Regions from separate parts of the Rossellomorea sp. NPDC071047 genome, predicted to be linked through region 2. Evidence: predicted binding sites of a transcription regulator. Region 2 holds the regulator's gene; the other holds the start of a gene.
The links. Region 2 encodes NrdR, which represses ribonucleotide reductase genes. Its sites were predicted from a motif close to AACACNATATATNGTGTT; they were not measured.
Positions count from the first base shown of each region.

Region 1 (15,108 bases), 300 kb from region 2:
TCTTCCACCCAGCTTTCAAGAGCCGCACCTTTATATAAACCTAAACGATAGTAAACCCGAAACCATTTTATGATAGGGAGAGAGATCATCGCGTTTGAGTCCAGCAATTTATTAAAATCAATATCATCCATGATTTTGAGGAGCTCCCTGCTTGAATAACCGGCAGCAATAAATGCTGCAATCACCGCTCCGGCACTTGTTCCTGCGAGCCTCTTAAATCTGTAGCCCTTCTCCTCTAATGCTTGATATGCCCCAATCAACGCGAGTCCCTTTATGCCTCCGCCTGAAAAAACACCATCGATGTCCATAGGCCCACTCCTTCAATGTCTATTACTACATCTTTAATTCACAATGAAGGGTTTTAGACTAAAAAAATAGGAAGGGAACCAGTCCCCTCCTAACATTCTTCATTTATTATAGACCGCATTTCAGCTGAGCGCCGCAGTTTGTACAAGTATTGCAGCCACCCATATCTTTTACCGTCCCTTTACGGCAGACTGGACACGTATTCCCTACTTCAGAACCAATGGTTACGTCAGTTGAACGTACGTCCTGAATCGTATCAAGTAATACGATCGGCTTTTTCGATGTAGGAATGTCTTTTTGTTCCTGTTCGTCCTCGTCATCAAAGCTGTTTTCTTCTGCTTTGAGGGTAAGAACCTGTGAATCACGGCTTCCGTCAACGTAGACGGTTCCACCTTTTGCTCCACCTTTATACAGTCGCTCATACACTTTTTCTACTTGCTCGACCGTATAACCACGTGGGGCATTAACCGTTTTTGAAATTGAGCTGTCGATCCAATTCTGAATCACACATTGAACATCAGCATGTGCTTGCGGCGCCAGGCTCATGGAAGAAACAAACCATTCTGGAAGATTGTCAGCATCTGCATCTGGATTTCTATTCAAGTAATCCTCTACAATATCCGCTTTAACTTCAATGAACTTACCAAGACGCCCACTTCTGTAATATGTGAATGAGAAGTAAGGTTCAAGTCCGGTAGATACTCCAACCATCGTACCTGTTGAACCTGTTGGGGCAACGGTCAATAAATGAGAGTTTCGAATCCCGAACTGTTGAATGTCGTCACGTACATCCTCCGGCATTTTCTTCATAAAGCCTGTTTCCACAAATGCTTTTCGTAAGGCTTTCGTTTCTTCGTCGGTGCTTCCAGTCAGGAATGGGAAGCTTCCTTTTTCCTTGGATAATTCCACGGATGCACGATAAGCGGTTGTTGCGATGACTTCAAATACTTCATCGACAAGTCTGTTGCCTTCTTCAGAACCGTATTCTTTTTCACAGTAGATCAACAGGTCTGCAAGACCCATCACCCCAAGGCCAACACGGCGCTCACCAAGGGCCTGCTTTTTGTTTTCTTCTAGGAAGTACGGAGTCGCATCGATGACATTGTCCTGCATGCGCACACCCACTTCAACGGTACGCTTCAATTTTTCGAAATCAACGGTTTTCGTCTCTTTATCGGCAAACTGAGCAAGGTTGACAGCTGCCAGGTTACACACGGAATATGGAGCAAGAGGCTGTTCACCACATGGGTTCGTAGCAACTACCTTTTGACCATATGCCTTCGCATTTGTCATATCATTCGCGTTATCAATAAAGAAGATTCCAGGCTCCGCAGAGTAAGTTGCACAAACGTTGATAAGATTCCAAAGCTCTTTCGCTTTGATCTTACGATAAGTACGCACTTTGTAGCCAAGCTTTTCCCATTCACGGACATCACCTACGTTGTGCCATTCTTCATTATAGTATTTCATTTGCTCTTCGTTATAAGTTTCCACATCAGGGAAGCGCAGATCATATTCACGATCGTTTTCAACGGCTTCCATAAAGTCGCTTGTCAGGCAAACGGAAATATTCGCACCTGTCAGGAATTCTGAATTATGGACGCTGTAGGTTCCGCCTGTACGGAGCTTTTCTTCTGCATTCTTAAGAATTTTCGCATCAAATCCACCGTAGCCAGGGATTTGTCTATAATTAAGGATTCCTTGATACATCGCTTCCTCTTGTTCTGTCAGAGGGGTGAATTTCAACTTATCCTGTGCCGCCTTTTTGATGGTTTCATCTTCTGTATTTTCAAGAAGATAACGCAGAATACGCGGGTTTTGCATTTTAGAAATGATAAATTCGATAATATCGGGATGCCAATCTGAAAGCATGATCATTTGTGCTCCACGTCTTGATCCCCCCTGCTCAACCAAATGGGTTAATTTGGCGATGTCATCCAGCCAGGAAACCGACCCGGAAGATTTACCATTCACACCTTTAGCCAGAGTGTTTCGCGGACGAAGAGTCGATCCGTTCGTTCCGACACCCCCGCCCCGGCTCATGATCTCCATCACCTGCTTGCGATGTTCCGAAATCCCTTCACGAGAATCCTGTACGAAAGGCATCACGTAGCAGTTAAAGTACGTGACGTCCGTTCCGGCACCCGCTCCGTAAAGCACCCGGCCAGCAGGGACAAAATGCAAATTCACTAATTCATGATAGAACTTTTCAAACCAATCTTGTCTCTTTTCAGGAGTTTCTTCCACTTCTGCCAAGCCTGTTGCGTTACGCTTCGCAATTTGTTCATAGTAGACTTCCAGTGGCTTTTCGATTACATCGAGTGTTCTTGACACGATTCCGGTTTCCATTTCTTCCGGCTTGTCGATGGCACTTCTGTACTCTTCTTCGATCCAAACATCTGCTTTCTTTGTTTCCCAGTCGATGCTCGAAATGTAACCTAATCCTCTTGCAGGGAATTTAGGATCTTCTTTGATGGTGAGGACCACGAAATCCCCTTCTGAAAGAGTGATCTTTTCCGTGTCTTTGAAAGAATAGCGATCAATCATGACAAGACGGGATACACCCTTATGTGTAGTAGTCATATCCGGGGTTATGGGATGTACTTGAGGAAATAATCCGATATCCTGATTTAATCTTTCGATGTTTAATTTCATTGTGTTTTTCGACGCAACAGTCATAAAGACAACTCCTTCTATCTCAAATCTTTCATTTGTTTGTTGTTCACTTTGATGTGTAATATCAAATAATACGATATCATAGCTCAATTGGAAAAGCAATAAATAAACACAACATATAGTGTGTAAAAAAATATTCAACACACCACATATTGTGTTTCAGGTCAATAGGTCATTTGTTTGTCAAACGGATAATAAGCCAATAAAAATAGAAAACAGGAGGAAATAATAGAAAATCATATAATACTCCGACCTTTTCTATTAATTTAGAACTTGATATTAATCCAAGTCTCGCAACAGTTGGTAAAATAGGAAAAAAGCGACAAGCATCGCTTTTTTTCTACAAAAAAATTTTTATCGTTTAAAATTCCATTCATCTGATTCGTACCGGTTCACGGCAAGGTCCACAACATATTGTGTTTCCTCTTCAGAAAGTTCATATGGGTCCAGGTGGATATTCAATCCTTCTTCAAAACCTTTTTTGAACGCTTCCTTCGCCATTTCCATGGTGACCGTTTCCGAACTGATTTCGTTCATTGCGACGGCCTTGCTTTTAAATGCACGCTGCATTCGCTCTTTTACCCGGTCAGATGGATAGTTAAACAGGCTGAACAGCTTATCCTCATCAAGATCCAATAGAATGGAACCGTGTTGAAGGATGACGCCTTTTTGACGCGTCTGGGCGCTGCCCGCTACTTTCCTTCCTTCTACCACCAGTTCATACCAGCTCGGTGCATCGAAACAGACTGCCGAACGTGGATTTTTTAATCCTTCCCGCTCTTCTGTTGTTTTCGGAACAGCAAAGTAGGCTTCGAGTCCAAGTCCTTGAAATCCTTTTAAGACCCCTTCAGAAATCACTCGATATGCTTCCGTAACGGTCTTAGGCATCTCCGGGTGTTCTTCTGAAACAATGACACTGTACGTCAATTCATGTTCATGCAGAACCCCCCTGCCTCCCGTCGGTCTTCTGACAAAGCCAAGTCCGTGCTCTTTGACTGCATCAAGATTGATTTCCTTTTCAACCTTTTGGAAGTAACCGATCGAGAGAGTAGCTGGATCCCATCCGTAAAATCTGATCGTAGGAGGAATTTTCCCCTCGCTATGCCAATCCAATAGCGCCTCATCAAGTGCCATATTATAAGAAGGGGAACAATTCCCTGAGTCAATGAATCTCCATGTTTCTTTTTTCATGCATCATACCTCATTTGCGTCTTCTCTTTGATATTTTGTTATGTAAAAAATCAACTTCATTTAAGTCCGTTACTAGTCTATCAAATCCAATCGAAAAAACAAAGAAAAACAGATTGGAAAGTGTTTGCTGTAAATTAATAAATTTGTTTTGATTCTCGGAGCTTTCATGAATATAATAGAAGTTAGCGCATTTGTAGAAAGGAGCATGAATGATGGAAGGATTATATATTCTTTTAGTCGTACTTGGTGGAATCATTGTTTATTCACTCTTTACGTTCTTCTATCAAAAGAGAATCGTTAATACTTTGACTGAAGAAGAATTTAGAGCAGGATATCGGAAAGCTCAGTTGATAGATGTTCGTGAAGCGAATGAATTTGATAACGGTCACGTACTTGGCGCACGAAATATCCCCCTCTCTCAAATTAAAATGAGACAAAAGGAAATCCGTGCCGATCAGCCCGTTTACCTTTATTGCCAAAGCGGACTCCGCAGCGGAAGAGCAGCTCAAATGCTTCACCGCAAAGGGTACCGGGATCTTCACCAATTGCAGGGCGGCTTTAAAAAGTGGACAGGGAAAGTAAAACATAAAAAATAATGTGAAAGGATTGCCTTTAGGGCGATCCTTTTTTAATTGGTGGAAATAGCCGGGTGGATTGGCGTTGGTGGTTCTCCCCCCACCTCCTTGAAGGTCCGTCCCTCAAAAAAAACCCCGCAGCAATTGACTGCGGGGTTTTCCAATTTTACAATCTTTAGTTTTCTTTTGTATAACGCAGTACCGGTTTTCTTGCTGCCAGTGTTTCGTCCATACGTTTGACGATGGTTGTGTGTGGAGCTTCCTGGACGATTTCCGGTGTTTCCTCTGCTTCTTTGGCAATCTGGATCATGGCATCAATGAAGGAATCCAGTGTTTCTTTTGATTCTGTTTCCGTTGGCTCGATCATCATGCATTCTTCCACATTTAACGGGAAGTAAATCGTTGGTGGATGATATCCGAAGTCAAGTAATCGCTTCGCAATATCCAATGTACGGACGCCAAGCTTCTTCTGGCGTTTTCCGCTGATGACAAATTCATGCTTACAATGACGATCGAATGGAAGGTCAAAGTGAGGTGCCAGGCGGCGCATCATGTAATTTGCATTCAGGACCGCATTTTCCGTCACGGCTCTCAGCCCGTCTGGTCCCATCGTTCTGATGTACGTATAAGCACGAACGTTGATGCCAAAGTTTCCATAGTAAGGTTTTACACGTCCGATGGAGTCAGGTCTGTTGTAATCGAATTCGAATGTATCGCCATTTTTCACAAGGACCGGTTTTGGAAGATACTTAATCAAATCTCCCTTCACTCCGACAGGACCGCTTCCCGGACCACCGCCTCCATGAGGACCCGTAAAGGTCTTATGAAGATTTAAATGCACGACATCAAATCCCATATCTCCTGGTCTCGCTTTTGATAGTACGGCATTTAAATTGGCACCATCATAATACAGCTTTCCACCTGCTTCATGTATGATTGCAGCCATTTCCAGAATGTTTTCTTCAAATAATCCAAGAGTGTTCGGGTTGGTAAGCATCAGGGCTGCCGTATCATCCCCGACTACACGCTTAAGATCCTCTAAATCAACTAAACCATTTTCGTTTGATTTTACCGTTATCGTCTCGAAACCTGCTACAGTCGCACTGGCCGGGTTCGTTCCATGAGCTGAATCGGGTACGATGACCTTCGTGCGGTGGGTATCACCATTCGCTTCATGGTAAGCACGGATCATCATAAGACCCGTCCACTCCCCATGAGCACCGGCAGCAGGTTGAAGGGTCACTTCATCCATGCCCGTGATCTCTTTCAAATGCTCTTGAAGGTCATACATCAGTTCAAGGGCACCTTGAACGCTTTCCGCTTCTTGAAGAGGATTGATATGAGCAAATCCATTCAAGCGTGCCACGTTTTCATTCACCTTTGGATTGTACTTCATCGTACAAGATCCCAATGGATAGAAGCCGGAATCCACACCATGATTACGTTTTGATAATGCCGTGTAATGGCGCATGATATCCAGTTCAGATACTTCTGGAAGCTCCGGTGCTTCTGTACGGATATAATCGGATGGAATCAGATCAGACAGTTCTACCTGAGGAACATCCATTTCAGGTAAGCTATAGCCTGTGCGGCCTTCTTTAGATAATTCAAAAATAAGAGGTTGATCTTGCTTATTCATGACAATCCCCCAATTCTGCTACGAATGCGTCGATTTCTTCTTTGCTGCGAAGTTCAGTAACAGCCACTAGCATGTGCTGTGATAAGCCGTCATCCAATAATCCTAAATCGTATCCACCAATCATTTCTTTTCCTAAAAGCTTTTGATTGATTTCTTTAACCGGCATATTTACCTTTACGACAAACTCATTGAATGATGGTCCTTCAAATGCAATGGTGAATCCTTTTGCTTTAAAGGCTTCTTTTGCATAATGTGCTTTTTGGATATTTTGAAGTGCCATCTCTTTAACGCCTTGTTTTCCAAGCGCCGTCATGGCAACAGATGCAGCGAGTGCATTTAATGCTTGATTGGAACAAATATTAGACGTGGCTTTATCACGACGAATATGCTGCTCACGTGCTTGAAGTGTCAGTACGAATCCTCTGATTCCATCTTCATCGACGGTTTGACCTACAAGACGCCCTGGCACTTTACGCATAAGCTTCTTGTTCACTGCAAAGTATCCACAGTGAGGTCCACCGAAGGCACTTGGAATACCAAATGGTTGTGCATCACCAATGACGATATCGGCTCCTAATTGACCAGGAGGAGTAAGCGCCCCTAATGCAAGTGGGTTTGAAGAAACCACGAACATCGCTTTTTCAGCATGAGTAACTTCTTCAATGGCTTTTAGTTCTTCCACCCGACCGAAGAAGTTAGGATATTGAACGATTACCGCGGCAATTTCATTAGTCATTAATTTCTTAAGTTCTTCCACATCCGTAACACCATTTTTGTGCGGGATTTCTACTACATCTATATATTGGCCTTTTGCATAAGACCGCAGGACATCACGTGATTCCGGGTGCACAGTGCTTGAAACCAGGACCTTTTTCCGACGGGTCTGCCCCGCACTCAGCATAGCTGCCTCTGCAAGGGCCGTCCCACCATCGTACATGGAAGAATTGGCTACATCCATGCCAGTAAGCTCACAAATCATCGTTTGAAATTCAAAAATGGCTTGAAGTTCTCCTTGCGAAATTTCCGGCTGATAAGGTGTATAGGCTGTATAAAATTCAGAGCGTGATAATACATGATCCACGATGATCGGCATATAGTGATCGTATACCCCAGCCCCTAAAAAGGATGTATGACTTTTCAGGTCAGCATTCTTCGCTGCCATTTTTGTCAGTTCCTTCACCAATTCCGTTTCTGACTTCGCTTCTTTGATTTTGTAATCCCCTTTGAAACGAACCTTCTCGGGAATATCTTCAAATAGATCACTAACGTTGTCTACTCCTATGCTGTCTAACATTTCCCTTTGATCCTGCTCTGTCATCGGTAAATAACGATGCTTCATGACCGTCATTCCTCCCCTATTTCTTTGGTCTTTTATAGAATGGTGTGGCTACTACTTTCGCTTTTAACTTTTTCCCTCTGATTTCAACCAGTACTTCCGTATCTAAAGAAGTAAACTCGTTATGCAGTAATGCTAATCCTACATTTTTCTTTAATGTCGGCGATTGCGTACCGGTTGTGACTTCCCCTATTTCTTCTTCACCGGAAAACACTTTATAGCCATGACGGGGAATTCCGCGATCGATCATCTCAATCCCGACGATTTTTCTTGAATCGCCTTCTTCTTTTTGCTGTTTCAGCACTTCCTGACCGATAAATGGAACCTCTTTATTTACTTTTACGGCAAATCCGATTCCCGCTTCGATCGGTGTAATCGATTGAGATAATTCTTGTCCGTAAAGGGCAAGATTCGCTTCAAAACGCAATGTATCACGTGCACCCAGTCCGCATGGAAGTACTCCAAATTCCTTTCCTGCATCCAGGATGGCTCTCCATATCGCAGCCGCATCACCTGCATCACAATAAATCTCAAATCCGTCTTCCCCTGTGTAACCGGTACGGGAAACAAGTGCGAGTTTACCAGCGATATTCACATCGGTTTGAAATTTAAAAAATCCGATACCGCTTAATGAATGTTCGTTTGTAAGTACTTGTAAAACCTGTTCAGCAAGTGGACCTTGAAGTGCCAATTGTGCCATATGTTCAGAGATGTTGTTGATTTCAACGCCATCTGTCTCATGTTCTTTCAACCATTGAAAATCTTTATCTATATTTGCAGCATTGACAACGAGCAAATAATCATTGTCTTTTATTTTATACACTAATAAGTCATCGACCGTCCCACCATTTTCGTAGCACATAGCCGTATACTGTGCTCCACCATCTTTCACTTTGGAAACATCGTTTGTCATCATTTTTTGCAAGTAATCAAGGGCACCTTCACCCTTTACTTCAATTTCTCCCATATGAGAAACATCGAATAGCCCTGCCCGGGACCGTACCGCTTCATGTTCTTCCTTAATGCTTGAAAACTGCACTGGTAAAGCCCAGCCACCGAAGTCGATGGTCTTTCCTCCATACTCTTTGTACACTTCGTATAAAGGTGTTTGTTTTAACTCTGACATGACTTTTCCCCCTTATCTTCTTTACATGCATTCTTCCTTAACCAAGTTTTATCCCATGAAAAAAAGGACAGAAAAACCCCTTTTCATAAAGAAGTTTCTCTGTCCTTGCACCTGAAAGTTTACCGAAGAACGGCTTTCCCCTTTGGTGGTTTCCTGTAAGGAAACACTCTCCAGAGTTGCGTCCAACAAGAGTCTTTTTGCCTGAGAGATTCACACTTAAATGTGCTTGCTCCTTCGGCGCTGTATGCACAGTCTCTCCCCTTGTTATCATTCGCCAATATTCCTTGAAACATTTGGTCATACTAGAAATATACAGAAGAAATGTTGTAAATGTGAATGTTCGGATTTTCGAGTTTTTCTAACATTTGAAAATCTATTTTCATCCTACCATTAAATACGAGGATTGAGCAATCATTTTTATTAGAATTAAGGAGATGTTTTTCAGATGAATGTTGAGGTTTTATTTGATGAAGAATGGGGCGAGGGTCTCGAGAATTTAATTGATAACGATGGCCCATGGGGAAATTGGGAGCTTTATAAGCTGGCCATCGAATTTGAACATCATCTTGCAATTCCGAACTTTGAAGGCCTGCAAGCCCCAAAACATTTGGCAAATGTCACTCCGCTCCCCCATCAGTTGGAAGCAGCAAAGCAGGTTGTCGAAACGATGAACGGAAAAGCGATCCTTGCAGATGAGGTCGGATTAGGTAAAACCATTGAAGCCGGATTGATATTGAAAGAATACATGATTAGAGGATTGGTGAAGAAAGTATTAATATTGGTTCCCGCTTCCCTTGTCTCTCAATGGGCCTATGAATTAAATAGTAAGTTTTTCATTCCAGCTGTTCCGCAACGAAAAAGTTACGTATGGGATCAGTGCGATATTGTCGTTTCCTCCATGGATACTGCTAAGCGGAGTCCTCATCGGGAAAAAGTGTATGAACAAGACTATGATCTGGTTATTATCGATGAAGCTCACAAACTGAAAAATCATAAAACAAAAAACTATGAATTTGTCCAGAATCTAAAGAAGAAATTCTGCCTACTGCTGACAGCGACACCTATCCAAAATCGCGTCGAAGAGATCTTTCACCTGGTTTCTCTCCTTAAGCCTGGACATCTCGGAAATGAATCCGGTTTTTCTGACAGATATAAAAAAGGTGATCGCACTCTTCAAGAGGATGAACATTTAAAAAGTCTCATTAACAAAGTGATGATTCGTAATAGACGCAGCGATACGGGTATAGAATGGACAAAACGGCACGTAAAGACTGTCTTAATCGATTTTAACGAAGCTGAAAGAGATTTATATAACAGCATCGATTTGCTCAGAGGGAACTATGATGACTGGGCTAATTCAAGCTCCTTCTCTCTATTGACACTTCAAAGAGAAGCATGCAGCTCTCGTGAAGCAGTATTTTATACTCTCAAAAACATGCTTGAGAAGAAGGAAGCTCCGACTGCTGGTTTTGAGAATACCATTGGGACTCTGATGAAAAAAGTAGAAAACGTGACAATGAACTCCAAGGCTCAGAAAGCACTGGAAATCGTCCAATCGATCAATGATAAAGTGATTATATTTACAGAGTACCGGGCGACACAGCTATATCTGCAATGGTTTTTAAAACAGCATGGAATAAGCTCCGTACCTTTCCGAGGTGGATTTAAACGAGGGAAAAAAGATTGGATGCGTGAACTCTTCCAAAAGCATGCACAGGTGCTAATTGCTACTGAGGCCGGAGGGGAAGGAATCAACCTTCAATTCTGCCATCACGTGATCAACTTTGACCTGCCATGGAATCCTATGAGGTTAGAACAGCGAATCGGTCGTGTCCACCGTCTAGGACAGACAGAGGATGTTCATATCTACAATTTTGCTACCAGAAACACGGTCGAAGAACACATATTAAAGCTTCTTTATGAAAAGATCAATCTCTTTGAACGAGTAATCGGACAATTGGATGAAATCCTGACCCGTCTGGATTTCCGTGACTTTGAAGAGCATGTAACCGATATTCTTTCTTCATCCAGGACGGAAGGGGAAATGAAGATTAAAATGGAGAATCTAACGAGTATGATTCAATTTGCCGAACAATTAAAGGAGGAGAAATCAAATGCAGCAGCACGAAATTCATCAATTTCTTGAGAGATACTTTGTGGCTAATGGATGTGACCTGGTGGCGAACGGAGACGGACATATGACCGTCCAGCTCACGATTGATTTAGATAAAGAGCTGATGAACCGCCCATTCTACTGGCACTACCTTGAAAAGACGGGAGGTATTCCAAATCCGATGACATTATCCCTTATTACCAATCCGGATAAAGCACCTGAAGACTTAAAAGGAGAACCTATTCACTTTGGTTCTCCGCGGTTACACCAAATCTTCCATTCAACAAGAAATTTAGCAGGGTACATTCGCTTATACGAAAACCGGCTCACACCGAATGGTCAGCAAACCCCTCTTCATCCATGGCTCGGACTGAATATCAAAATTTCGTATCAATCCAACCGAAAGAAAGACAGTATTAGAAGCATCGGATTAAACCTGATCAATGGCGTCATTCAGGAAAACTTTCACACGTCATTGATGTCCAGAAACCTGACACCTAAGATTCCTGATTTCAGTTTCACATTGACACCGATCATTAAACCGAAAAGCGGAGTGAACCGCATTCAAACGTACCTATATGAAGAAATCAAAAAAGAACCTGTTGAATGGGCTGAGCAGGCACGAAAGACATGGGAAGAAGATTTACAATTATTGAATCACTTTTACGGAGATCAAGAGGAAAAGCCTGAATCTTATTTCCTGGAACAACAAGCATTGAAAGAGCAATATGAACCTAAGATATCCATTGATATCATCAATGGCGGGATTTTTTATTTACAGCATTCCAATTAATCATAACCGGAGTAAGTGGATCTGCCTTACTCCATTTTCCATACATAAAAAAACGACTGCCCATCAGGCAGCCGTTTTTTTATTTATTTTTCTTAAACATGATCATGAAAGCATATGGAATAATCCCGAACCAGCGAAATAGGAATGGTTCTCTTTCATTCTTCCGTTGCTTCTTTATACTTTTACGTTCATGAGGTGATTTTTCATAATGTTGGACAAATGTTTGTGTTATGAATTTAACATAATCATTCACTGACATAAAAGCACCACCTCCTGCTTTTATCAGTATGCCCGGCTATAAGTAATTTATTCAGCTTGCCCATCTAGATGAGGCAGTATTTCTTCAATAACCTCTTCTATGGATTTATTGTCTGTATGAATCGTTATGGAGCTTCCACTCTCATACAGTGGGAAGCGAAGGTTGTACAAACTCGATAAACGTTCCTTGGAGTTGTTTTGTACGAGTGGACGATTTTCATCGCCTTCTAAACGGGACCATAAGGAAGCAAAAGGACAAGTCAGGTGGACTACAAAGTCCTGTTGTCGTAAGATCTCCAGGTTCTCTTCCCTTTCAATCACTCCACCACCCGTAGTGATAATCGCTTGCTTGTTGACTAACTCAAGGAGCACTTTGTTTTCCAGGTCCCTGAAATGTTGTTCTCCCTGCTGATTAAAGATCTCATTAATAGACTTTTTCTCTTTGTTCTCAATGTAACTGTCCATATCAATGACCGGAAGATTCAGTAATTCCCCAAGATGTTTCCCAATCGTCGTTTTTCCTACCCCCATAAATCCAATAAAGAAAATCGGTTTCATATTCTACTCCCAACTTATTATGTGTTTTGTTTCCCTATTATACACAACCGTTGTTGGAAGAAAAAGCTTCTCATCCCGTTTGAATGTCACTTCCAATCTTATTTCATCCGGGTTGACCATTTCGCTGTGGGTCACGATTTCACCATAATCCCCTTTCAATTGTTTGGAAGTAAGCAACCCGCTCTCCATCTCCAACAGGACCGCATGGGACACACTCACGTTTCTTTCATAAATGTATTTTAAATTTGTTAAGTATAGATATTTACTAATAAAAAGATCCTTTGCAGCAAACCCTATAGATAAAACAATCATCAGCAGCAATAAAGTATATGGCAATATAAATCCCTTATTGTTAAGGGATCCCTGCTCCTTGTTCGGTTGAAAAGTAAAAGAATTCCCCCTCCACTTTTTCTCCACCCACAAACTCCAATTCCATATGCACTCCCTGGATAATGGAAGCAAAGCTAAATGAATCCACTGACTGCAGAACGACTTCATGCCCTCGATTATTTACCCTCCTTCGAATGGATTGATTATACTTTTCGTACGAAATGGATTCACCACTCACCAGAAAAGAGATGTTATCTGGCGTGATCACTACACTTTCCCCTCTCCATAGTTCATTTCTCAAACTTTCATTGAATAGATTCCATTCATAATAATGTGGAGGAACCATATCATTTTTAATCGTAGAAAAACCCTTCATGATGAGAGGGATGCATAGGGAAATCATGCAAAATACTGTGAAGCTTAACAGTGCCTCGATTAATGTATATCCTTTGTTATTCAGCCTTTGAGATACAGACTTCACGGGGATCCGCGTCTCTTTTATGATATTGGACACACGCTTCTTCATTGACTCCCCCTTTCCAATCGAGTTCATATCTGACTCCTTTATACATTCTTGAATGATTCACATACTCGTGACTGACGATTGCCTTCTCCACCCCTTCTTCAAGAAATTTCAAAGCCTCCACTTCATGCTGAAGTCGTTGAAGTTGAGATGCATATTGGATGAGAAAAGGTATAAATACACCTGCTATCATAAGGATGCAGCTGAAAGCAATTAGGGTTTCCGGAAGTGAGAAGCCTCTAGTATTCTTGTACATAAAACCTCCCTTGCCCAATTTGAAACATGAGCTGAATCATGGTATCTCCCATTTTTAAGTTCAGCTTGCCGAATCGATTTGTATTTCCATCCGGATAGAATGTAATGTCTGATATGCTGTTTACTGATGTAAACTGAATGGAGGATGATACCTCTCTTGAGACAATCATTTGTCTGGTAGCGGTTTTCGCAACGTATTTATTTGTTGTAGGGTAAAAGGTCAAGGTGATGGGGACTTGATGTCTAATGCTGTAGCTCTGGATCTGATAGAGGTCTGATTGGAGCTGGGAAAGAAATAAGCTCTTTTCATTCATTTCTTTCATAGGTAGGACAGAAAAGCTGACCCAAGACAGAAGGGTCGTGAAAATCAATAAGACGACAAGCATCTCAATAAGGGTATACCCCGCTTCTCCATTTCTCACTTCATTAATTAGAGGTTACCTTCCCTTCGGCATCAATGGTGATGGCACTTCCGTCGGGGCAGGCTTTATAATTCTCATTTAGATACCCATCTGTGACGAGGGTATCTATGGTGACCGGAAGCGCATTCCCATCCATTTTGTATGCCTCAACCTGTCCTTCCACCATATGAACAAATGCTTCGCAGCCTTTGGAATTAATTGAATTGCTTTGGTTGGTGACGTTGGGTATCGTAATAAAAAGCAATACAGATATGACTAATAGAACAATCATCATTTCAATTAGGGTGAAGCCTTTTTCGTTTTTGAGCATGGTGTTCCTCCTTGAGTTTTGTGTATTTGTTACTAATGTGAAGTCGGTGAGCGGGGAAACTCATTTAATGTTCTGCCGTTTAGAGGCATTGCTGGAATTGGCTATTTTTAGATTTTTTCTAAATACCCTGCATCATCTGAAATAACGGCATCATAATGGAGAAGTAAATCGCCATTATGAATAGACCTACGAAAGTAAAAATCATCGGCTGAATATATTTAAGTAATGCATTGGTATTCTCCTCTAATTCTTGAAAACATATCTCACTATAAAGCCCCAGTTCTTCTGCCAATCGTCCATTGGATTGACCGTGATGGACAACGAAGGGTAACTCTTTTTGAAAAAACGGAAGCGATGAGAAACATTCATGAAATGGTTTCCCTTCTTTTAATCCTTTGATCAATTTTTTTGAAACGTATTGTAACGTTGGTCGGAAGGATTGACTTTCGATGATGAGAAGGGACTCTGTGATGGATACTCCGCTTGTGAGAAGGAAGCTAAGTTCTCTCGCAAAAAAGTGTGAGTGACCAAGCCTTAAATAATTTGACAGATAAGGAATTTTGCATAGGGCGACTGAGATTTTAATAGAAGAAATTCTTTTTTTGAACAGGGAGAATACTATTGTGCAGATAATGAGTGATAGTAAAGATATACTGAAAATCATTGGAAACCTTTCGATGAAGTGGAGGAGGTGCAA
Region 1 is NZ_JBNNJT010000001.1:298,120-313,227, reverse strand. Features, by position in the region: gene ACQKFO_RS01570 (patatin-like phospholipase family protein) at 1-308, opposite strand, end outside; gene ACQKFO_RS01565 (vitamin B12-dependent ribonucleotide reductase) at 415-2,985, opposite strand; gene ACQKFO_RS01560 (lipoate--protein ligase family protein) at 3,337-4,173, opposite strand; gene ACQKFO_RS01555 (rhodanese-like domain-containing protein) at 4,386-4,769, shown strand; gene gcvPB (aminomethyl-transferring glycine dehydrogenase subunit GcvPB) at 4,924-6,387, opposite strand; gene gcvPA (aminomethyl-transferring glycine dehydrogenase subunit GcvPA) at 6,380-7,726, opposite strand; gene gcvT (glycine cleavage system aminomethyltransferase GcvT) at 7,743-8,849, opposite strand; glycine riboswitch at 8,947-9,025, opposite strand; glycine riboswitch at 9,029-9,120, opposite strand; gene ACQKFO_RS01535 (DEAD/DEAH box helicase) at 9,295-10,995, shown strand; gene ACQKFO_RS01530 (YqhG family protein) at 10,964-11,755, shown strand; gene ACQKFO_RS01525 (YqzE family protein) at 11,835-12,014, opposite strand; gene ACQKFO_RS01520 (shikimate kinase) at 12,062-12,571, opposite strand; gene ACQKFO_RS01515 (hypothetical protein) at 12,575-12,907, opposite strand; gene comGF (competence type IV pilus minor pilin ComGF) at 12,924-13,427, opposite strand; gene ACQKFO_RS01505 (hypothetical protein) at 13,354-13,680, opposite strand; gene comGD (competence type IV pilus minor pilin ComGD) at 13,664-14,101, opposite strand; gene comGC (competence type IV pilus major pilin ComGC) at 14,106-14,411, opposite strand; gene comGB (competence type IV pilus assembly protein ComGB) at 14,530-15,108, opposite strand, start outside.
Region 1: ACQKFO_RS01565 (vitamin B12-dependent ribonucleotide reductase) is a predicted target of NrdR. The motif match lies at 3,091-3,108, and genes of this name have one in related genera.

Region 2 (15,108 bases):
CTCCACGAACTTCATTCGCAAGGGCTCCCATTTTAGGACGTTCTTCCGCTGAAAGTTTCCCCATTCCTTTTAAGGCTTCGGTTACGGGTCCTTTTTTACCCAGATAAGCTACACGGATATTGTTCAGTTCTTTTAAGTCCTGTGCCTCGTTCACTTTTTCGATTGCTTCTTGTTGAAGGGATCGTAATTTGTCCTCCATTTATACTTCCTCCTTTAATGTATATCCTCCGAATGATCGTACTGGATTGGTTTAAAAACAAATAAAAAAACCCCATCCCAAAAAGGGACGAGGTTTATATCGCGGTACCACCCTTATAAGCATATCCATGGTTATTTTGCTTTCGCAAAAAAACTTGGCAGACATACTCACTTCATTCGGATAACGGCTTTGCCGGAGCATCTTTACATTCATCATATGAATGGTCCCGATGCCAACTCGAGAGGTGAAATCTTCACATCATGCGTTCCTAAGAATGCTTTCAGTCCAGGGCATTCTCTCCCTTAAAGAAGGTCATGTGCTACTTTCCTCTTTCAACGTCTTTTAAGTTATATGTGCATTATTATAGTGAATTTCCAGGCAAATTTCAAACCTTTTCAAGAAATTCACTGCCCATTTTTAAAATAGTATAATAAAACCCCCGCAGCGATCGCTACATTTAACGATTCACTTTTCCCATAAATGGGAATATAGAGATTCTGATCGGTTTCAGTCAAGAGTTCGTTCGACATGCCATTTCCTTCGTTACCCACTATCAGTGCATAAGAAGATTGGGGCTTAATCGTTGTATACTCCACACCATTTTCAAGTGCCGTTCCATACACCGGGATGTTCCTTTCTTTCAACTCTGGAATGGTTTCAGCAAGGTCCCTTCTGATAATCGGTATGTGGAAGTGAGCTCCTTGTGCAGACCGCAAAACCTTAGGGTTATATGGGTCCACCGTCCCCTTTCCTAACACGATCATATCAATCCCAGCTGCATCGGCCGTCCGGATGATGGTTCCAATATTCCCGGGATCCTGAAGGCCATCAAGAAGCATGAATGTTGCCGCTTGTTCAATTTCATGCTCATCTTCTTTTTGCTTACAAATAGCAAAAATCCCTTGCGATGTCTCTGTATCGGACAAGGCTTTTCCGACTTCATCCGACACCATGGTCATAGAAATCGAGTCCACCGTCCATTTCTGAGGAAGATCGATTCCTTCCACTTGGATCAGTTCAAGGACCGTATCCTCCTGCTTCAATGCTTCTTCCACGAGGTGGAAGCCTTCAATTATGTATGTACGGGTAAGATCCCGTTCCTTTTTGGTCAATAACTTCTTCCACTGCTTCACAACAGGATTTTTAGAGGATTGAATATACTTCAATCGTATCCGCTCCTTTTACTTACTATTCAAGGTCTCATTATACCTTAACTTTCCTACATAATAAATTCAATTTGAGACAAGATAACAATGAATTCCTCATCCTAGCAAAAAGGAGAAATGTGTGATGAACCTTAACTTACGAAAAGCAATCATACACAACGTATCTGGCAACAACCAGGACGAACTGAGAGACACCATCGTCGATGCAATCCAAGGCGGAGAAGAAAAAACCCTTCCCGGACTGGGTGTACTCCTTGAAGTCTTCTGGCAAAACGCAGATCCACAGGAACAAAAAATGGTCCTCGAAACATTAGAGGAATCATTGCAACAGCAACAAACACAGTAAGGACATGGGCGACCCTTTCCAGGGGTTGCCCTTGTTTTTTCCTTCCCCATTTAAAATTTTCTCCAGTTTTGTTTTAGTATTACTCTTTCAGTGGTAATGAAAACATACAACTACTAACGGAAGGGGAGCGAATGTATGAGTCAGAAGAATAGCGCATTACTGATCATCGATATGATTAATACTTTTGATTTTCAAGGTGGAGAGAATTTATATGAAAACACTTTGAAGATTGTAGATAATATCCGTGACTTGAAGACGAAAGCGAAGGAATCCGGCATTCCGGTCATTTATGTGAATGATAACTACGGTCTATGGCAGGACAATATGAATGACATTATCGACCATTGCAAAAAGAAAAAAGGAGAAACCGTAATCGAAAGACTCCACCCTGATACAGATGACTATTTTATCATCAAACCGAAGCATTCATGCTTTTTCGGGACTCAACTTGATATCCTGCTTCACCAGCTGGATGTAAAAAACTTGATATTGACAGGAATCGCAGGCGATATCTGCGTGCTCTACACCGCTAATGATGCCTATATGAGGGAGTATGAAATATCGATACCGAAGGATTGCATGGCTTCAGAAACAGATGAAGACAATGAGAGTGCCATTCGCATTATTAAAAAAACGATCGGTGCCGACATGTCTTTATCTTATCAAATGACTTTTTAATGCCAGCTCCACTATTTCATGAAAAAGAGACCCTAAATCCGATAGGGTCTCTTTCCTTGCAATCAATCAAATGTAATCTTTGCCACTGTATCTTTATCTAACTTCTTGATTACTTCTGTAATCAGTTTAACCGCATTCTCATAATCATCACGATGCAACATTGCTGCATGGGAATGAATATAGCGGGTTGCAATGGTAATGGATAAAGCAGGGACTCCATTCGCTGTTAAATGAATCGCACCTGAATCCGTTCCACCACCGGCAATCGAATCGAATTGATACGGGATGTTATGTTCATCCGCTGTATCTGTTACAAAGTCACGAAGTCCTTTGTGAGAAACCATGGACGCGTCATACAGGATGATTTGCGGGCCTTCACCCATCTTACTTGATGCTTCCTTGTCAGAAACGCCAGGTGTATCCCCTGCAATTCCGACATCTACACCAAAGCCAATATCAGGCTGGATCTTGGCTGCTGACGTTCTTGCTCCACGCAGGCCAACTTCTTCCTGCACCGTTCCTACACCATATACCACGTTTGGATGCTCTTGACCTTTAAGGTTTTTCAGTACATCAATGGCAATCGCGCATCCTATGCGGTTATCCCAAGCTTTCGCAAGAAGCATTTTCTCATTGTTCATCACCGTGAATTCGAAATGAGGGACAACCATATCCCCAGGCTTCACTCCCCACTCCAGTACTTCTTCACGGCTTGAAGCTCCGATATCGATAAACATATCTTTAATATCAACCGGCTTTTTACGGGCTTCCGGAGGCAGGATATGCGGTGGCTTGGAACCGATCACACCCGTTACTTCCCCTTTACTCGTCACGATCGTCACTCGCTGGGCAAGCATGACTTGTGACCACCAGCCTCCCACTGTTTGAAAACGCAGGAACCCTTTGCTGTCGATTTGAGTGATCATGAAGCCGACTTCATCAAGATGCCCGGCCACCATAATCTTAGGTCCGTTCTCATCGCCGACTTTCTTAGCAATTAAGCTTCCGAGATTATCAGTTGTGATTTCATCTGCAAATGGTTCTATGTATCGCTTCATTACGTTTCGTACTTCTCTTTCATTTCCCGGTACACCTTTTGCATCGGTTAAATCCTTGAGCATGGTCAATGTTTCATCTAATTTTGTCACTGTTTCGACCCCCTAAATGTTTATTCACTCTCATTATACTAAAATCTGTCCGATTCATCAAAATTTCCTGAATCTTCTCAAACTATCACTGGTGATCCGGATTAATATCCTTCTTTTTGACGATTATAATTCACTTCATTCTTCTTCACATAAGCGTCAAACACCTCTTCATGGGAGAAGCCTAACAGCTCACCCAAATAAACATAGTGCCTGAACAATTGTTGAAAATGCTCAACCGAACGTTCTTCAGAGAAATGATTGGCCGATTTGAACACTTCCAGGAATTGTTTGGTCACATCTTCATTTGCGTAATTGGTTTCCCCTAAATCAAATTGCTGGATGCCGATTTCCAGTCCCAGTGACAGGATGAAATGGATTCCATCTACAAATTCTTCAAGGATCACTTCCTTCGATGATGATGATTTCTTGCTCCAAAACTTAAAGCTTCTTGTTTCATTGGCAAGTTCCCCTACTTCAACAAGCAGGGCAAGGATCTTCTTTTCAATTAAATCTGCGTTTTCCAACCCGTGTTCTTGCTCAATATGTTGATCCAGCTTCTCTTGCATGTCCAATAACTTTTCAATATTCATGACGTTTTCTCCCCTCATGATGCCTGTTTTTCTAGTGCTCTCTCTTAGTATGACAAATTTTCAAAGAAATTTTAAATAAAATGAAACCTTTTTCTGTTTTCAACGTAAATAATAGAAGAATACTTATGCCTAGGGAGGTAATGGTAATGCTTTGGTTAATTCGGTTAGTGATTTTTTTCCTTATTCTTTATCTTTTATACCGCAGTGTGAAATACATTATAGACCCAAAGCGAAAACTGGAACTTGCCCAGGAGCAGAAACGTTTTTACTTTCTCGATGATCAGGAAAATGTACGTAAGAATTTTCACATAACGTATAAAGGAGTTCTTTTTGAAGGAGAAAAATATTTAGGAGCAACAGAAAAATCCTTTGAGGTGGTTTCCATCTTTGTTTGGTCAAGGAACATCTCTTCTTTAAAGGGACTGACTCAAGAGGATTTTCAATACCTCCACAATGAAATCAAAGAAAGATACCCGAATGCAAAGCTGGATTGGAAAAGCCCGATCCATGAATTCCTTCAAAAAAAGCAATAAAAAAATGGCTTAACCAGCCATTTTTTTTATTTACCCGGAAAGAACTCTCTCCATTCAATCACTCTTACTTTTTCTCTTAGTAGGTAAAAGAGTACGATGAGTGCAAGGAAAATCATGACGAGAATAGGAGGGGAAAATTGTTTGATGTATTGACCGAAAACCGTGTAAAAAAACGCCAGGGGAATATTAGAAATAACAGAGGCCCGGATGAAAGGTTTAAGCTTTTTCTTACGTTCAAGTAAACAAAGGTTCAAAAGCTGATAATGGACAAAAGGAATTAACCGCAGAATGGCAATTTGACCGGTTGTGAGGGTAGCATTTCTTCCAAACCATTTTTCCTTCAATCTCAGGAGCTTTTCATAGAATGATGTAAAACTCTTTATGACGAAATAAAAAGTAACAGATAAGAGCGTTAATCCGATTAATGAATACAGAGTGCCGAATATACTTCCGAACAGCACTCCTCCCGCCATACATACAAGGGCTACAGGGATGAACAGAAATTGCCTTAGAATATGAAACAAAACAAACAGAACAGGAGCCAAATACCCGCTAGCTTCCATGAGGGCGAATGCAGCAACTAACCGTTCGTCCATGGCTAAGGTGACCTCCTTCTGCTTTTCTAAGCTGTTATAGACACTCTCTATATAGTATGTAATGGAGACGGGTTAAAGAATGAAAACTTCAATTTCTACAACTTAGTATTCAGCCAGATAAAAAGCAGACTATGAAGCATGACAAGCAGTGGAAAACCGAAAGCGAATACTTTATGTTTCGTTTTATGCCTGTATACCTTCATTCCCATATATGCGCCGATGCTGCCCCCGAGGATCGCCACCTGCCACAAAGTACTCTCCTTGATGCGATATTCATTTCGCTGCGCCTTTCTTTTATCCTTGCCCATGATGATAAAGCCGATGATATTGATGACAATGGCATATAGATATAAGATAGCTGTTAATGCACCCATGTTTTCTACCTGCTTTCTGAATTGATTGATATAAGAAGGTTCTTCTCGTAAAGTTTGTTACTTTCTTAAAGAAGAGAGTAGTAGTTGATTTCCGCTACAGGATGCTCGCTTTCCGCGGGGCTGGCGGTGAGCCTCCTCGGCCGAACGCTAGCTGTAAGCGGAGCAGTTCCCCCCACCATCCAGCACACACTGATGGACAGAGCCTAAGCAGACCCTATGATAAATAATAACAAGCTTTTCGAATAAAGCCTATAAGAAAGGACCGGCCAGAGGCCAGTCCTTTTTGTCTGCCAACTTAGTCAGCAGTTAATTATTTGTTAAGTTGAGCTTTAGCAGCATCTGCTAATTGGTTGAATGCTTTTTCGTCAGCAATCGCAAGCTCAGCAAGCATTTTACGGTTAACTTCGATACCAGCAAGCTTTAAACCGTGCATTAAACGGCTGTAAGAAAGACCATTCATACGAGCAGCCGCATTGATACGTGTGATCCATAATTTACGGAAATCACGTTTCTTTTGGCGACGGTCACGATAAGCATACATGTATGATTTCATGACTTGTTGGTTTGCTACTTTATATAAAGTATGTTTTGAACCGAAATAACCTTTGGCTAATTTAAGAACTTTTTTACGACGTCTGCGTGTTACTGTTCCGCCTTTTACGCGTGGCATAATAATTCCCTCCTGTTTCTATTACTTCTTATTTTAGGTTGTCAAGCATATGACGAATGCGTTTGAAATCTCCTTTAGAGACAACAGCCGCTTTACGTAGCTTACGCTTTGCTTTAGTAGATTTGTTTGCGAATAAGTGGCTTGTGTAAGCGTGTGAACGTTTAAGTTTACCAGAACCTGTTTTCTTGAAACGCTTAGCTGAGCCGCGGTGAGTTTTCATTTTTGGCATGTGCTTTTCCTCCTCGGGTCCTTTATTTTTCGTTAACTGGTGCAAGCACCAAGAACATACTGCGACCATCCATTTTCGGTTTTGATTCAACGGTTGCTACATCTTTACACTCATCACTGAAGCGATCCAGAACACGTTGACCAATTTCTTTGTGCGTAATCGCACGACCTTTAAATCGGATTGACGCTTTAACTTTGTCTCCTTTTTCAAGGAACTTACGAGCGTTACGAAGCTTAGTATTGAAATCATGCTCATCAATCGTCGGGCTTAAACGAACCTCTTTAAGATTGATGATCTTCTGATTCTTACGCGCTTCTTTTTCTTTCTTCTGTTGTTCAAACTTAAACTTACCGTAGTCCATGATACGAGCAACGGGTGGTTTAGCATTTGGAGCAACAAGAACAAGATCAAGGTTTACACGTTCAGCAATTTCAAGAGCTTCATTCTTGGATTTAATCCCAAGTTGCTCACCGTTTTGATCGATAAGACGTACTTCACGGGCACGAATCGTTTCGTTTAAGATCATGTCTTTGCTAATAATTAGCCACCTCCAAGGTTTATTAAAAGAATACACGGCTTTGGCCGACGCACTCGCTTCCTTTTTTGCGTGTAACACACAAAAAAAGATGCGAGTGTCGAAACACCCGCACCTGATTATTAAGCATATATAAATGGCTTTAATAGTCAATCACATACCTGTAAACAGCACGAACGCGTTATTCAGGTGAGAAGCGGGTAGCTTCTTCTTGTACCAAACTGTATTCAATTCACCTTAGATACTATATCACATGACAATACCGCTGTCAAATAATCATTTAATATCACAACGTATTTCATAATATCAGACATCTAAGGAGAGTGCAATAGTTTTTTTGAAATTTATACGGCAGGGACGGACCTTGGAGCAAGGTCCGTCCCTCTTCTTTATTTATCGTTTCGCTTCTTTTGTGATGTGGCCGATGAACTCATCAAGAGAAATCGTTTCTGATTTTTGCTCTCCGTATTTACGGACGTTTACAGCCGTTTCCTTGATTTCGTTGTCTCCCACTACAAGCATGTAAGGGACCTTGCTCATCTGTGCTTCTCGGATCTTGTAACCGATCTTTTCATTACGGTCATCGATGTCCACACGCAGCCCTTCAGCCTGAAGCTTTTCTTTCACTTCTTTCGCATAGTCGAAGTGAACATCCGGTGAAACCGGGATCACCTGAACCTGCGTTGGAGCGAGCCATGTCGGGAATGCTCCTTTGTATTCTTCGATCAGGAATGCCACGAAGCGTTCCATTGTGGATACGACTCCACGGTGAATGACTACCGGGCGATGCTGCTTCCCGTCTTCCCCTACATATGTTAAGTCAAAGCGCTCCGGAAGTAAGAAGTCCAGTTGAACCGTTGATAGAGTTTCTTCCTTACCAAGTGCCGTTTTCACTTGAACGTCCAGTTTAGGGCCATAGAATGCCGCTTCCCCTTCTGCTTCAAAGTACTCAACGTCCAGTTCATCCATCGCTTCCTTGATCATCCCTTGTGCACGGTTCCACATCTCATCATCATCGAAGTACTTCTCAGTATCCTCAGGATCACGATAAGACAGACGGAAGGAATAGTCATTGAGATCAAAGTCTTTGTACACTTCCTGAACGAGGCGCACGACACGCTTGAATTCTTCTTTGATTTGATCGGGACGTACGAAGATATGAGCATCGTTCAGAGTCATTCCACGTACACGTTGAAGTCCTGATAAGGCACCTGACAATTCATAACGGTGCATCAGACCAAGTTCGGCGATACGGATCGGAAGCTCACGATAGCTGTGAATGCCGTTTTTGTAAATCATCATATGATGAGGGCAGTTCATCGGGCGAAGGACAAGATCTTCATTATCCATCTCCATGACCGGGAACATATTCTCCTGGTAATGATCCCAGTGACCGCTTGTTTTGTATAGCTCGACGCTTCCCATGACAGGTGTGTATACGTGATCATAACCTAAGCGCTCTTCTTTATCAACGATATAACGCTCGATGATACGACGGATCGTGGCACCTTTAGGCAGCCACATCGGCAGGCCTTGTCCCACTTTTTGTGAATTCATGAATAGATTCAATTCTTTACCGATTTTACGGTGATCTCGCTCTTTTGCTTCTTCTAAAAGACGCAGATGCTCTTCCAGGTCTTCTTTCTTGAAGAAGGCTGTTCCGTAGATTCGTTGAAGCATTTTATTATCACTGTTCCCGCGCCAGTATGCCCCGGCGATGCTTAACAGCTTGAATTCTTTAATTTTATTTGTAGACGGAATGTGGACTCCACGGCATAGATCTAAGAATTCACCCTGCTCGTAAATCGAAACCTGTTCCCCTTCAGGAATGGCTTCAAGCAGTTCAAGCTTGTACTCATCACCGATTTCTTCATACATTTTCTGTGCTTCGTCCCGGCTAACTTCTTTACGGACCACTTCCAGGTTTTCTCCCGTGATCTTTTTCATTTCTTTCTCGATCAGTGGAAGATCTTCCGGAGTGAACGTGTGCTCGGAATCAATATCGTAATAAAATCCGCCTTCAATGACCGGACCGATCCCAAGCTTTGTTTCAGGATATAAGCGTTTGATAGCCTGTGCCATTAAATGGGCCGTACTGTGACGAAGGATTTCCAGAGCATCTTCTGAAGGTGCCGTAACAATTTCAATCGTTCCATCTTCCTGGATCCCTGTGCGTAAATCAATCAATGCATTATTTATTTTACCAGCCAGCGCCTTCTTCTTAAGACCCGGACTGATGGACGCAGCAATCTCTTCTGTTGTTGTCCCTTTAGGAAATTCCTTGACATTTCCATCAGGGAACTGCATTTTCACTACTTCTGACATGTGATTTCACTCCTTAAGTAATCTCTATAAAACATAAAAAACCCCGCCCCTTCACGTTTGAAGGGACGAGGTTAATAAGTAAACTCGTGGTTCCACCCAACTTCTCATTGTCCACAAAACACAGACAATGACTTCATTGAAAACGAATAACGACATTTAGCCGTCAATCATTACTGTGAATCCGTCAAGATTCAGTTCATAATTGAAGTTCCGAGGTGGTAAATATCACTACCGAATTAGGAAGCTTGCAGCCAGGAGACTTCCCTCTCTGTGAATGGAATAGGAATATTGTTGTCCTCATCATAACCTTTATTTATTGACTTATTATGTAGGTATTATAATCGGTTATGTTTTGAAAAGCAAGAGCATTCCATAAAATAAGCAGCCTATTCATTCGCGATATCCCAGGAAGGATAGAGAAGTGTTTCAGGAAAATAACTCATCGGCAAAAGATCGATCCGTTCTTCAAAAATATTCTGTAGCGTCCTGATCAACTGATGGTCACGATTCCCGTACACGAGTATCTTCTCCGGTGCAAGGGATAACAACGGAGCAATGGTGTACGAATCAACATATAACGGGTGATTCGTCAGAAGGCGTTTATCAATCGCCTTCGTCAATTCCTGCCTTGTCATCTCTTTCATGTCTTCATCAAAGAAACGATAGCCGTAACCCGTGGAGCACAGATGGATCGTACGTATTTTCTGCTCCCTTGATGCCAGGTACTCCCGCAGCATATGGACAAACATTTGATATTCCTGCTCCATCTTATATTCATCTATCGCAAGATCCAGCATGAGGAGCAGTCTCTCCTGAAGCTTCTTCAGCCTGAACTTGCTGAAGGAGTCGAACGATATGGGGGCCTTTCCTTCCAACAAAAGCTCCAGGCTGTCATGAACGTATTCGGCCTCGTCCCATTCACCGATCAGCTCCATCAATTCAGGTCGTTCCCCCAGTCTCATCTCTGATACAATCTCTAATATTTGATTGATTTCATCCACATCTTCATAGAAGTAATTTTCCTTCAGGGCTGATTCGGACCAGTCCATGCATTTATCATTTAAGACAAAGTGGGAAACCCCGTTGAACAGCTTCTCTTTTTCCTTGAAGAAGGGGGAAACCTCTATCGTCAGATTATAGTGAGTTGTATGTTGAAAGAGCGTTTCATGAAACCATGATTGTACGAACTCTTTATTGAGGTGTGCTTGAAGCTTTAACGCATCATTTTTTTGCTTGAAAATAAATTCAATCAAACTTTCTCGCCTCCTTAAACCCAAATCCCTGATTTATATATATGGGAGGCTTGTATCATTTAGAAGTTGTTGAGGGAATTTAATTGACTCTTTTCGAATCTATTAATAGTAAATAAGGCGAGTAGTGGGATTTCCGCTCCAGGGGGCTAGCTTTCCGCGGGGCGTGAGTTGAGCCTCCTCGGGCTTTGCCCTGTGGGGTCTCAACTTTCCCGCTATTCCCGCAGGAGTCGAGCCCCCTTCCGCTCCAATCAACATTGTTATTTTTAAACATCTCAGAATTCGTTATCATTCACCCAATACAATAAACCCTTATTGGAACAATGCTTAGGAAATAAATAAATGAATCTATTTCACCAAAAATTCATTAATGAAAAAGAGAAGTTCAAACGCTAAGCGAATGACCTTCTCTTCTTTTACTTAATTCTATTCTCTTCTATTCCTTCCATCAATCAACACAGGCTGGGACAGGTATTTAATCCGCTCCATGATCCTTGCAGCCTTCAGCTTTTCTTCTTCTCCTCTTTGACTGTATGTCAAATGATGGGTGAGTTCGTTGAAGTTGAAGTTGGAGGTGAAGAACGTCGGGAGGTTTTCAAGCATTCTGTACTGCAGGATCGTCCCGAGGATCTCATCTCTCCCCCAGCTTGACATGGTTTCTGCGCCGATGTCATCGAGCATGAGGATCGGTGCAGCTTTGACCATTTCCAGTTTTTCATTTACCGAGTTATCTCCCAGCGATTGCTTGATTTCTCTAAAGAACTCAGGAACGTAGACAATCAGGGACGCGATTTTTTTCTCGGCGAGTTCATTGGCCATCGCCCCTAACAAATAGGACTTACCCACTCCGAACTTCCCATAAAAATAGAGTCCTTTCATTTTTGTGCCTTCTGTATAGTTCTCTACGAAATTCTTTGCCAGTCGGACTGCCTCCAATCGGCTTTTCGAATCAAGATCAAGGGTTGAGAAAGATGCTTGTAAAATATCCTTCGGCACATACAGGCTTTTGATTAAACGCTGTGCGCTCGTTCTTTCATCGTGAATGACCTTTCGAGGGCAGCGATGGTAATCGATGTCGATGGTGTTGCCTCTGATCACCAAATGAGGGTCATAACCTTCCATCATATTCTTACACTCCTGTAAAGAAGGACAGTAACGGCATTCTTTGCTTTGCGAAATGTATTCATATAACTTCATCAGACTCTCATTTACCATTTCCCCTGTTACACGGCCTTCATTCCTGCGAATAAAATCCTTCACATCATTGTTTTCAAGAATCTCTTTTTTCATTTGTTCATATCTTTGTTGAAACGAACCAGAAGCCGCCAACCTTTTCAGGGTGTTATTTATTTTCTCCACCGCTACGTTCACCTACTTCCGAAAATTTTTAAGCTCTTCTTCGAGTTTCTTCTTTTCTGCTTCGAAATCATATCCATCAAGGGAAGAATCATTTTCTTTCTCGGTTTCACCTTCTTGGAACCATTCCGGGAGTTTTTCTGTCCGAATCGGCTTTCTTCGTCTATTCGTTTTATTTTCCTTTTTCCCTTCAGCCCACTCAAGATACTGCTTGTGTTCTTTTTTGGCTAATTCCATGGCTTCACTTGCAGTCGTCACCTTTTTTCTCGACCAATGGGACGCGATTTTTTCCATATATCCTTTTGTGAGCTTCATGTCCGTTTTCAGCAAAACATATTGCACCAGGACATTCATGACACCAATCGGCAATTTCTGTGACATGAGCACCTCTTCAACCGCCTGAAGGTCTGACTTAGAAGGAGCTCCTCCATTCGATATGTCAGATAGAACATCCTTGGGCGACGTTGTTTCCAGATATTCAATGAGCTCTTCTTCTTTCGTACGGGGTTTATCCGATTTTACAGACGCTTTAGACTCTATTCTCGCAGTCAAATCCGGCAGTTGATCACCTGTCTGAACCCCATACCAATCACGTGCGGTTTTGCGCAGCAACTCTATATCGATGGTATCATCTGCATCCAGGGAGCTTAAGACGATATTTTTCATTTGAAGAGGGTCAATACCGTACAAATAGCTCAGCTTCAGAACCGTTTCCTTTACATTTGTTGTAAAGGCTTTTCGGGGAACCATTAATTCAGATAACCCTGCAAGTAGTAACTGAAAATCAAAATCGACATCATCCAGTGGAAGACCACCATTCTTCCCATATTTCATATATTGTTCACCAGACTTTGTCTCGGAATCCATATTTGCATCGTGGTGGAGAAAATTAATATGTTCCGATGTGAAAACGTCTTGAAAGGATCGTGTGATGTTTACATGTTGCTGTTTATCTACCGATTCGTCAGTAAAGAATTTCTTTAAACGCAAATAATGAGTTCTGCCTATTTTACGATAAAGATACACATTCAACATACCATCATGAAAGAATTCCTGAGGTGTAAGAGGAGGCTGCAGTTCATAAAGAAAGCTACGATCCTCGTTGTCCCTTTTTTCGTATGCCTTTAACAACCCTATCCCTTCAAGCTTCATTCTCGCTTCATATACTTCCTGAAGATTGACAGACAGAACGTTCATCAGGTGATAATGAGTAGAATCTGTTGACCATAGCCTGTTTTCCTCTACTTCTCCCCACAAACTCATATAAAGACTGTAACAAACCGAACCAATTAAAGGCTGGTACAGAAACGTGATGATTTTCCGATCGTATTCCTGAAGAATCCCATTTGTCCCTACCGTGTAGTGATCGATTGGTTGTATTTCATTCCAATGCTTCTTCATCATAGTTGGATTCTACCTTTCAAAAAAATAAAGAGAAAAGAGCTAAAGAATTACATCTTCAGCTCATTCTTCTACTCTTTTTTTATTAATTCTTTCAGTTCGTCTATAAATACATTAATATCCTTGAATTGTCTATACACAGATGCAAAGCGTACGTATGCAACTTCATCTACCTTAGCAAGCTGATCCATGACCATCTCACCAATCTTAACGGATTCTACTTCAGAAGCACCTTGATTACGGAGTTCCTTTTCAATGTCCGTTGAGATCTTTTCTAATCTCTCAAGAGGTACCGGGCGCTTCTCGCAGGCCTTGATCAACCCTCTCAAAATCTTCTCTCGACTAAACTCTTCTCTTACCCCTTCTTTTTTCACCACAATTAAAGGAAGCTCCTCTACCTTCTCGAAGGTCGTGAAGCGGAAATTACATTCTTCACATTCTCTTCTTCTTCTGATTGAACGTCCTTCATCAGCCGGACGGGAGTCCACTACTCGTGTACCATTATGCTGGCAAGACGGGCACTTCATAATATCAGCTCCGTTATTACATACTATTACTTTCATCATATTAAAAAGCTGCGACTTACACAAGCTTATAAAGGATTTACCGTTATTTCACTTTTGTCAGTTCGCCGTCAAGCTTTTGATAATAATGGTTAATCTGTGCTTTTAAGACCGTATATGTACCAAAGATCTTCCCTTTATCTGCACTGATCTTGAAATCGACTGCCGTTTCAAAAGGCCTTACTGTGATGATCGTTGCGACAATAAACAATTGGGGAGTACCATTTTTACGGACCGTAATTTCACCTCTGTCCTTAGACTGGGAAATCACCTCATACTCAGAGGATGAAAACAACTCTAATACTGCATTAAATGCACCTTGATGCATGGATTTATAATACCGTGATTTCAGGTCTTTATCTTCGTGCTGATCAGATGTCTCACATTCTGATTGAAACCGTTTAAAAAAAGTACGTATTCCGCTCATTTAAAGTTCCTCCCTTTATTTACCCTTATTTTACACGAAAACCACAGGAATGAAAATTCAAAATCAATTCCTGTACAAATGCATAAAAAAAGAGATGCATCTAATACGCATCTCTTCTGAGTTATCTTCGATTAAAGGGCTTGAGCCTGAGACTTCTTCACTTGTACCGGACCCATACCACGTGGCAATTCAATTGTTTCACGTGTGTCAGCACCAAGAGCATCTGCAATATATTCAGCAGCGATGTTAGGATCTAAATCACCGCAAGTATATACATCAATACTGGCATAACCATGTTCAGGAAAACTGTGAATAGTCAGATGTGATTCTGAAATGATCACAACTCCACTCACACCTTGAGGAGCAAATTTATGGAAAGCTACCTCACGTACCTCTGCACCTGACTTTAGCGCAGCATCTACGAATGTTTTTTCAATTCCTACTACATCGTTTAATTTTTCAAAATCGCAACCCCATAATTCTGAGATTACATGACGACCCATTGTTTCCATTTTCGTGTTTCCCCCTTTGACATAATTTTTTTCGTCAAAATGAACGTGTCCTTTGGCAAAATCTTAACTACCACGGGGGAAAGTTAGTCCGAAGAGGTCCTAACCCTTTAAGTAGCTAAATCAGTATTCATTTGCTAATAAGAAGTTCACGAAAAATAGTATACTTTGTTTAAAACTCTTTTGCAATAAATTTTTTTAAACTTTTTTATA
Region 2 is NZ_JBNNJT010000001.1:194-15,301, reverse strand. Features, by position in the region: gene pheS (phenylalanine--tRNA ligase subunit alpha) at 1-199, opposite strand, end outside; gene ACQKFO_RS00090 (TrmH family RNA methyltransferase) at 604-1,365, opposite strand; gene sspI (small acid-soluble spore protein SspI) at 1,490-1,711, shown strand; gene ACQKFO_RS00080 (cysteine hydrolase family protein) at 1,847-2,389, shown strand; gene ACQKFO_RS00075 (M42 family metallopeptidase) at 2,452-3,537, opposite strand; gene ACQKFO_RS00070 (dUTP diphosphatase) at 3,639-4,127, opposite strand; gene ACQKFO_RS00065 (sigma-w pathway protein ysdB) at 4,274-4,660, shown strand; gene ACQKFO_RS00060 (TVP38/TMEM64 family protein) at 4,687-5,256, opposite strand; gene ACQKFO_RS00055 (DUF1294 domain-containing protein) at 5,352-5,630, opposite strand; gene rplT (50S ribosomal protein L20) at 5,941-6,300, opposite strand; gene rpmI (50S ribosomal protein L35) at 6,329-6,529, opposite strand; gene infC (translation initiation factor IF-3) at 6,552-7,055, opposite strand; ribosomal protein L20 leader region at 7,144-7,283, opposite strand; gene thrS (threonine--tRNA ligase) at 7,458-9,389, opposite strand; T-box leader at 9,448-9,702, opposite strand; gene ACQKFO_RS00030 (putative sporulation protein YtxC) at 9,776-10,642, opposite strand; gene dnaI (primosomal protein DnaI) at 11,066-11,998, opposite strand; gene ACQKFO_RS00020 (replication initiation and membrane attachment family protein) at 12,011-13,399, opposite strand; gene nrdR (transcriptional regulator NrdR) at 13,468-13,923, opposite strand; gene ACQKFO_RS00010 (cytosolic protein) at 14,006-14,386, opposite strand; gene speD (adenosylmethionine decarboxylase) at 14,518-14,898, opposite strand.